Regions from separate parts of the Faecalibacillus intestinalis genome, predicted to be linked through region 2. Evidence: riboswitches for the same ligand, from Rfam matches in the RefSeq annotation. Region 2 holds a riboswitch; the other holds the start of a gene.
The links. Region 2 has a riboswitch for thiamine pyrophosphate ahead of Fi14EGH31_RS08970 (energy-coupled thiamine transporter ThiT). Riboswitches for the same ligand answer to the same signal wherever they lie in the genome.
Positions count from the first base shown of each region.

Region 1: linked by a shared signal. The riboswitch ahead of thiM (hydroxyethylthiazole kinase) and the one ahead of Fi14EGH31_RS08970 (energy-coupled thiamine transporter ThiT) in region 2 are both predicted to bind thiamine pyrophosphate.

Region 1 covers NZ_AP024085.1:2,045,599-2,050,143, forward strand. The annotation lists gene Fi14EGH31_RS10970 (YebC/PmpR family DNA-binding transcriptional regulator) at 1-219, shown strand, start outside; gene tenA (thiaminase II) at 285-944, opposite strand; gene thiM (hydroxyethylthiazole kinase) at 987-1,808, opposite strand; TPP riboswitch at 2,057-2,163, opposite strand; gene Fi14EGH31_RS10985 (hypothetical protein) at 2,204-2,491, opposite strand; gene manA (mannose-6-phosphate isomerase, class I) at 2,491-3,426, opposite strand; gene Fi14EGH31_RS10995 (DUF523 domain-containing protein) at 3,429-3,875, opposite strand; gene Fi14EGH31_RS11000 (HAD family hydrolase) at 3,872-4,513, opposite strand.
Region 2 covers NZ_AP024085.1:1,645,641-1,650,185, forward strand. The annotation lists gene rimI (ribosomal protein S18-alanine N-acetyltransferase) at 1-84, opposite strand, end outside; gene tsaB (tRNA (adenosine(37)-N6)-threonylcarbamoyltransferase complex dimerization subunit type 1 TsaB) at 75-680, opposite strand; gene tsaE (tRNA (adenosine(37)-N6)-threonylcarbamoyltransferase complex ATPase subunit type 1 TsaE) at 658-1,128, opposite strand; gene Fi14EGH31_RS08965 (DUF402 domain-containing protein) at 1,103-1,660, opposite strand; gene Fi14EGH31_RS08970 (energy-coupled thiamine transporter ThiT) at 1,740-2,255, opposite strand; TPP riboswitch at 2,312-2,412, opposite strand; gene Fi14EGH31_RS08975 (acetate/propionate family kinase) at 2,512-3,702, shown strand; gene Fi14EGH31_RS08980 (hypothetical protein) at 3,733-4,290, opposite strand.

The sequences.
Region 1 (4,545 bases), 400 kb from region 2:
ACTGGTGCACCAACTGATTTATATAAAATGAAAGATGCTATTGAAGCAGCTTGTCCTAATGCTGAATTTGATGTAGAAGAAATCGCTACAACACCTCAAGAATATGTATCTCTTGAAGGTGAAGATATGGAATTATTTGAAAGATTAATGAATCTTTTAAATGCTTGTGACGATGTAGATAAAATCTACCATAACGTTGAAAATTATGAAGGAGAATAATTCTCCTTCTTTTTCTTTATAATGAAAAAATGAAAGATGTTTTGTCTCTTTCATTTTTTTATTTACTAACAACTTTTATCCCATGACATTTGCCAAAATGCAAGTTCATATCTTGAACATGCTACAAAGATATCAATAAGATGTTGAATTTGTTTTTCTGTATAATCTTTAGTAAGTTGATTCATTGTTTCTATTAAAATAATATTACCACTAGCATATTCATTAGAAGCATAGCCTTTGATCCAATCCCCATAAAATTCATCATTGATTGAATTTGGATTATTTTCAACAATCTTTTTCGCAATAACTTCATAACTATAAGCACAAGATAATATAGCTGCCAAGATTTCTACTTCTCCTTCTTCATAGGCAACACGTAGCATATAAGAGGTATAAGATAAATTATCAAGTGATGGTTTCATATCATCTATTTCTTCTTGTCTTACATTAAATTTTCCCATATAACCACTATGAACATCTAATTCACCATTCATTACAGCAATATATTTAGCAAAAAGATTCGCTGTTTCTAAAGTTTTTGCTTTAGCAACTCCAATCGCAAAAACTTTAGCGTATTCTTTTAAATAAAGATAATCTTGCATAATATAATATTTAAATTTATCTTTATCTAATGAACTATCTTGTATTCCTTTAACAAAAGGATGTTCATTATAAGATTTCCATAGTTCTTTTGTTGCTTCTAACATCTTATCTGTTGTTTTCATAATCTTCCTCTTTTCATTATTTTAGAGTAATCACATATCTAGTTAGATTTTTTTATATTGAGATCCTTCTTGTAATTGCTTAGGAGTCATATTATAAATAGCATCAATAATATAATTTCGATAACTTGCATTACCATCTAATGGTGTTAATCTTTCATGTGCGATTTCTCCAGCAAGACCCATGGTACATACTGCAGCAACTGTTGCTTCAAGTAAATAATCAGGATTTGCGGAAATAAACGAAGCCGTAAGTGCTGATAATTGACATCCTGTTCCTGTAATCGAAGACATCATTTCATGACCATTATAAATTGCATAAGCAATATTTTCATTGCATACTAAGTCAATAGCCCCTGTAATAGCGATAACTGCCCCTGTTTTTTTAGAAAACTCTTGAGCAAAACTGACAACTTCATGGATATTTTCTGCTGTCACTTTATCTGCAAGATTAGCATCAACACCCTTCGTTGTACCACTTCCTAAAGCTAAAGTTTTGATTTCTGAAATATTTCCACGAATAACTGAAAACTGAATTTCTTTTAATAATTTTAAAGCTGTTTGAGTTCTTAACGTAGATGCTCCAACTCCTACAGGATCTAATACAACTGGATGATGAAGTTCATTAGCTTTTTTCCCAGCAATGACCATTGATTCAATCGTTCGCGTATTAAGTGTTCCAATATTAATATTAAGTCCTGTACAAATCGAAGTAATTTCAGCAACTTCTTTTTGATCATCTGCCATAATTGGTGATGCCCCACATGCAAGAACGACATTAGCACAATCATTGACTGTAACATAATTTATAATATTATGAATGAGTGGACTTTTTTCTCTCACATTTTTTAACATTTCTTCTAACATATTTTCTCTCCTTGTTTTTTACAAGTTATTTCATAAATATGAAGATGACCAAACTTACCCATCATCAAAAACATAAACTTCGTTTATGAAATAACTTTATGGTAGTTCGGTCGATACTTTGTGGTATCCTCTCACGCTGGAACACAGCTTCCCTTCGCTTAATACAAGATTCAAGGCGCTCCCCTTCAATCCGCCACATATGTGGATACTTCTTTTTAAATAAAAAACAGGAGACATGCTCCTGTAAAAAAATCGAAATGTTGACTTCCTACGATGGCATTATCCATATCAGGTTAAAGGGTCGAAGTTTGATGACTTCCTCTCAGCCTGCCTACAAGCTCCCCTGTTTCTATTTACATATTTAATGATACTCTTTATTTTTTTAAATACAAGTTTTATTCAATTTCTTCAATTTCATATTTACCTAAATAAATTAAAATATTATTCATAATAATATCAATGGCCCAATAAAAGATAACAAAGATCGCAAGTCCAACAATAAATGCATATCTTAAAATTGTTACCATATATAAAGCCGGTATAAAGGCAATCACAATAGGAATAAATCCTACTCCTGAAGGAAAATGGATTTGATAAATACTATGACATTCTTTACATTCTTGTCTACCCTTATAAGCAAAAGCAGAATCTTTTATTTCATGACTACAATGATAACATCTCATTATAATGTACAAATCATGACTGTCATTGTTCCATCAAAATCAACTTCTTTTTGATCTGAACATACAACAAAATGATCTCCTTTTTTAACTTCTTTTCCTTCTACTGTTCCTTGCCCTTCAATGATTGATACAAGTTGGAATGGTTTATCATTGATGACTTTATTATATCCTGTCATATCATATTTATTTAATGTTAAATAGTTAGATGATACGAGTTCTTTTCTTGTTCCATTTTCTATTGTTTCTTCTACTTGTTTAGCTAGATCATAAGGTTTATAAGGCACTGTTGTCACATCGATGGATTGTTTTACATGAAGTTGTCTTTCATTTCCATCTTTATCTTTTCGATGATAATCATAAACACGGTATGTGATATCTGATGATTGTTGTGCTTCATAGATCAATGAACCTTTACAGATAGCATGAATTGTTCCACTTGGAATATAAAAGAAATCTCCTTTTTTGATATAAAACTTATTTAATAAATGATCATAATCATCATTTTCAATAGCTTTTACAAGTTCTTCTTTGGTTTTAGCATGATGTCCCATGACCATCTTTGTATCTTCTTTACAATCTAATACATACCAGCATTCTGTCTTTCCTAATGAATTTTCATGAAGAGCTGCATATTCATCATTTGGATGAACTTGTACAGATAAATCATTACAAGCATCGATGATCTTTACAAGCAATGGAAATTGTTTATCTTTGATATTTCCAAAAAGTTCACGGTGTTCATCAAAAACTTTTGAAAGTGTTTGTCCTTTGAATTCTCCTTCTTTGATTTTATTATCACCATTTGGATGTGCTGAAGGTGCCCAGCATTCTCCTGTTTGATCACTTGGAATAGCATAACCATACTTTTCTTTAAGTTGGTTTCCTCCCCAAATCATTTCTTTAAATACAGGTTCTACCCATAAAATATGTCCCATTTTTACTTTCCTCCATTTATTAATTTTAAAACCTCTGTTACTTCATTTTCACTATAAACTGCAATTCCTTTTTCTTTTAACATCTGTACAAAAATACCATCACCTTCAACAAGTTGATGTGAAAATGTTCCATCATAAATATGATTTTTTCCACAGCTTGGACTTTTAGCTTTTAAAACAGCTATTTTAATGTTTTTTTCTAAACATTTATCTAAAGCAATTTTAGCACCTTGTGTATATTCTTTTGTACGATCAATTCCTTTTTGATCAATCACTTTTTCTCCAGTAACTTCACAAGGTGTTCTAGGAATTGGTAAACCACCTAAGATTTCTGGACAAAGTGGTAACGCTAAACCTTGATCATAAAGTTCCTTTATTTCCTTACAAAGATTATTCTTTCCAGCATATGTACAATTTTCACCAATTAAACATCTCGATACTGCAATCATTTTAGAATATCCTTAATATCACTTGGTTTAGAAACAGTATAAGTTGCTCCAGCTTGAACAAGTTCTTCTTTTCCTCTAAAGCCCCATTCACACCCTATAGATTTAATTTTAGCATTGATGGCTGTTTCAATATCTACATTACTATCACCAATCATCAATGTTTCATTTTTATTACTTTCCATTAACTGCATAGCTAGTTGTACTAAACAAGGATGTGGTTTTTTTGGTTGATAAACCGTATTTCCGAAAACATACATAAATTTATTAGGAAATAAATGATTTACAATTGTTACTGCATTTACTTTTGGTTTATTCGTTACAACTGCTAATTTATACCCTTGATGATAAAGTTCATCAATTAATTCTTTCATTCCTGAATAAGGTTTTGTATGTTTTAAACAATTTTCTTTATAAATTTCATCAAAACGTGCACGATATTTTCTCACATCTTTTTTATATTTTTCAGGTAAAGCACGCTCTATTAATTTATCAACACCATTTCCTACAAATTGTTTATATGTATCTAAATCATAGGTAGGAAAATGATTTTCTTTCATTAATATATTTGTAGATAAAGCTAAATCTTCTATTGAATCTACAAGTGTTCCATCTAAATCAAAAATCAACGTATTATACATAGACTTCCCCCTTCACTTTATCTAGATTATAG
Region 2 (4,545 bases):
TTCATTCCATGGTGATAAAAAAAGATCTTTTTCTAATTCTACAATTCTTTTTAAATCATCAACTTTCATTTCTCTTATTGACATATTTTTTTAGCCTCAACTTCCTTAATATATCTTGGAACAAGACCATCAACATTTTCTATTTCTTTTTCTAAAGTAGAAAGTGCATAAATATGATCGGCAAGATCCACTTCTTTTTCAGGTATTCCTACTAAATGTGTATCACCAACAATTTCATAATCACTATATTGTTTTTGATAATTTTCAAATTCATCAATATTTATTAAACAATCATCAACAATAACCTTTCCTTCATTGTAAATTCCTAGAAATAATTTATGGCTTCTTGCATCTAAAATAGAAATAGCTTTTTTCATTCCTGCCATCGCCTTTAAAGAAGAAACAGTTTTTACCTTAATATTCATCGTTGCATTTAATGTTTTCGCAATCGTTAAAGCAACACGTACACCGGTATAAGAACCCGGTCCAATAGTAATGACCATTTCATCAAAATCGCTCATTTTTAAATAATTTTCTTGTAATAACTTTTGTAAATAAACGATTGCATACTCAGATTGCTTTCGATTTCCTTCTTCTTGTAAAGAAGCTAAACATTTTTGATTTTCATATAAAGCTACTACTAAATACTTATTAGCACTATCCATGACAATTGTTTTCATATTCAATCTCCTTTACAAGTTCTTCGTATTTTTTACCAATTGGTTTTAAAATAAATTCTCTATGATCATCATCGATTCTTTTTATCGTCATTGCTAAACGTTCTTGAGGTAAAATATCTTCTAAAAATTCTGGCCACTCAACCACACAAATATCATCACTATCAAAAATTTCTTCAAAGCCTAAATCTTCACTTTGTCCTTCTAAACGATAAGCATCAAAATGAGATAATTGATAATTTCCTTGATATTGTTTTAAAATTGTAAAAGTTGGTGAATTAATAATTCTTTTAATTCCTAAACCCTTTCCTATTCCTTTAGTAAAGGTTGTTTTGCCTGCACCCAAATCACCATTAAGTGTCAATAACATATGCGGTTTTAGTAATTTTCCTAAATATTCACCAAAAGCTAATGTTTCATCTCTATTATTTATAGTAATCACTTTTTCCATAATAACCCTCTTTTAAATCTTGATAAAAACTATACCATTTCTTAGTAAAATTCTGATCAAATGGTCCTCCCTTTTTTACTGCTAAATCAATCAAAACATCTAGTTGTTTCTTTAAAATTTTGTCTAATTCATCACTATAGCCCATTTCACGAGCATGTTGACGATATTCTTCTTGATCTAAAATACGATAGTTTCCATCTGGAAATACTTTTAAATCTAAATCATAATCAATATATTTTAAAGCCTCTCCATCATATAAAGTTGGTGAAGCAATATTACTATAATAATACACTCCAGTTTTTCTAATCATACAAATGACATTGTACCATTTATGTTTGGGCATATACCAAATAGCAGGTTCACGTGTATGCCACATTCTGCCATCTGATTCTGTCACCAATGTCCGATTATTAATAACAATGTAATGATCATCCGTTTCTTGCAAAACAAGTCCCTTTGACCAACATCTATGTATTTTACCATTATGTTTATATCCATGTATTAAGATTTTCTTTCCTACAATATCTTCCACACCAAACGACTCCTTATTAACATTTACATTATACACAAATTCATCTTTCTTTCAAAGAAAAAAAGACTCGAAACGAGTCTTATAAATGAACTGCTTTTTTAAGCCTTGGATATAAAATCACAAACAAAATAAAGCAAGCAATGATTGTTGCAATATTATAAGGTAAGTTATAAGTTAAGTTTGCTTGTAATGGTGTTTGGAAAGCATACCATCCTGAAATCAAATGACAAATCGTTTTTAAAACACCCATTACGATAATTCCAACAGGTAGTTCATACTTACCCACCTTTAATAAAGGAATAAGTGGTGTAAGTCCAATTAAAACCATTGGTAATAAATAATCAAAGATTACCGATAAAGGACCATAAAATGTTGCAAGTCCTAAAGCAAAATGTAGACCTAAACAAACAAGTGAAACAATCAAACTGTAACCCCAATTCATCAAATAGCCACATAAAATAATTGCAACAAGCGAAAAAGCACAGTTACCACCTTTTGGCATCTCATAAAATTTTGTGCAATATTCTAAAACAACTTGCATTGCCGCAAACATTGCCATATAAGCCATATTCTTCGTAGTTAATTTAACTTCCATAGTCATCCTCCTTTAAATGAGGCAAAATAAAAACCTTTTTACATACGCAAAAAGGCAAATAAACTATTTTGCACTCTCTACGCTAGCATTACCTAGTTCAGATTATAAGGGACAAGGTTTTAACCTTTCTCAGCATTTTGCGCCCCTGGCAAGTCTTACTATAAATCAATCTCTTCTTTTTTTCAATCTTTTTATAGTTTTTTCTTCCTTGTCGGTGTTATAATGGAAAAGTATTAATAAGGAGGACTTGAATGTTATGTCAAAAATTATTTCCGTAAACGCTGGAAGTTCATCTTTAAAATTCCAATTATTTGAAATGGATGATGAAACTGTTATTACTTCTGGTGTTATTGAAAGAATTGGTTTAGAAGATTCTATTTTTACTATTAAGTATAATGGAGAAAAAGATGTCACAACTTTACCAATCGAAAACCATAAAGTTGCTGTTCAACTTTTATTAGACACTTTAATCAAAAAAGAAATTGTTAAAGATTTAGACGAAATCAAAGGTGTAGGTCATCGTGTAGTTCAAGGTGGAGCTTATTTTGATCAATCAGTAATCATTGATGATGATGTAGTTGCTAAAATTGATGAATTAAAATCATTAGCACCTTTACACAACCCTGCTCACTTAACTGGATATTATGCTTTTAAAGAAGCAATTCCTAATGCTGGAGCTGTTGCTGTATTTGATACAGCTTTCCATCAAACATTAGAACCAAAAAGTTATATTTATCCAATTCCTTACAAATATTATGTAGAAAACAAAGTACGTAAATACGGTGCTCATGGAACAAGCCATTTCTATGTTTCATCTCGTTGTCGTGAAATGATGGGAAACCCTAAACACTCACGTATTATCGTTGCTCACCTTGGAGCTGGTGGTTCTTTAACTGCTGTTAAAGATGGTAAATCAATCAATACATCTATGGGATTTACACCTCTTGCTGGTATTATGATGGGAACACGTTCTGGAGATGTTGATCCTTCAGTTATCGATTATTTAATCGAAGAAGTTGGTTTAGATATGAAAGAAGTCATCAAGATGCTTAATAAAGAATCTGGATTACTTGGTGTTTCTGGTGTATCAAGTGACTTTAGAGATGTACAAGAAGCTGCTGCCAACGGTAATGAAAGAGCGCAACTTGCCTTAGATATTTTCTTTAGAAGAGTTATTGCTTATATCGGTCGTTACTTCATTGCTTTAGGTGGAGTTGATGCTATTTGCTTTACAGCAGGTATTGGAGAAAACTCATTCTTTGCAAGAAAAGAAATTTGTAATTTATTAGCTGAAGCTTTAGGTATTGAAATTGATGATGATGCAAACGTTAATGGTAAAGGTGATCGTTTAATTTCTACGCCAAATAGTAAAGTTAAAGTTTACGTTATTCCAACAAACGAAGAATTAGTTATCGCTAGAGATACTAAGAGATTGTTAAATTTATAAGATAAAAGAAAGGTCTCCTCGTGAGACCTTTTAATATTCATCATCTTCATCAAAAATAATATGTTTTATGTGATTTTCTATTTCTTTTTTATCCGTAATTACATTGCAAAATCTTTTTCTAATATCTAATCTTTGAAGATCAACAACACGCATATCACTCAACTGCATACGACTCCTTATTGGATATTTTCTTATTTTTGCACGAATATCTAATTCATATTCAGTTGCTTCTGGCGAATCTTCTTTAATAGATGTACAGGGAATAACGAGCATTTTCGACCCAAAATCTTTTAAAACGTAGCACCAATGCCCATCCATCAATTCTTTAGGGAATCCTCTACCAATGTTAAAATAGGCCATTTGGTGAACCATAGGTCGACGAGAAACATGATAATAAGTTTGATCAGGTTCTGGATTCTCTTCTTCAACTAATTGACAATAAAAATACTCTAATTGTCTTGTTTGATGCAATAAAGAATAGGTATACTTTTCTACATCATAGCATTCTGTTTCTTTCAAATTTTTTAATGATTTTTTCATTTCGTCCATATTATATTCTACAGACATCTCACTTTTTTTATTTTCCATAAAAATACCTCCATTATTATATCGCCAAAAAAAATCATTTTTTCTTCTTTTTTTAAAAAATTTGTAGTTGATTTATAAATAAGTACTCTATATAATAGATGCGGTTATAAAATGAGATTTGAAAATAGAGCGCCAGGACTGCATTGCAGTTGACGAGGACTAGACTTATCGAAAAATTCGGCGGATGGTCTAGAGGTATGATACTACCTAAACGATGAACAAAAACTACAAGTGATTGTAAAACAAATTCATCTG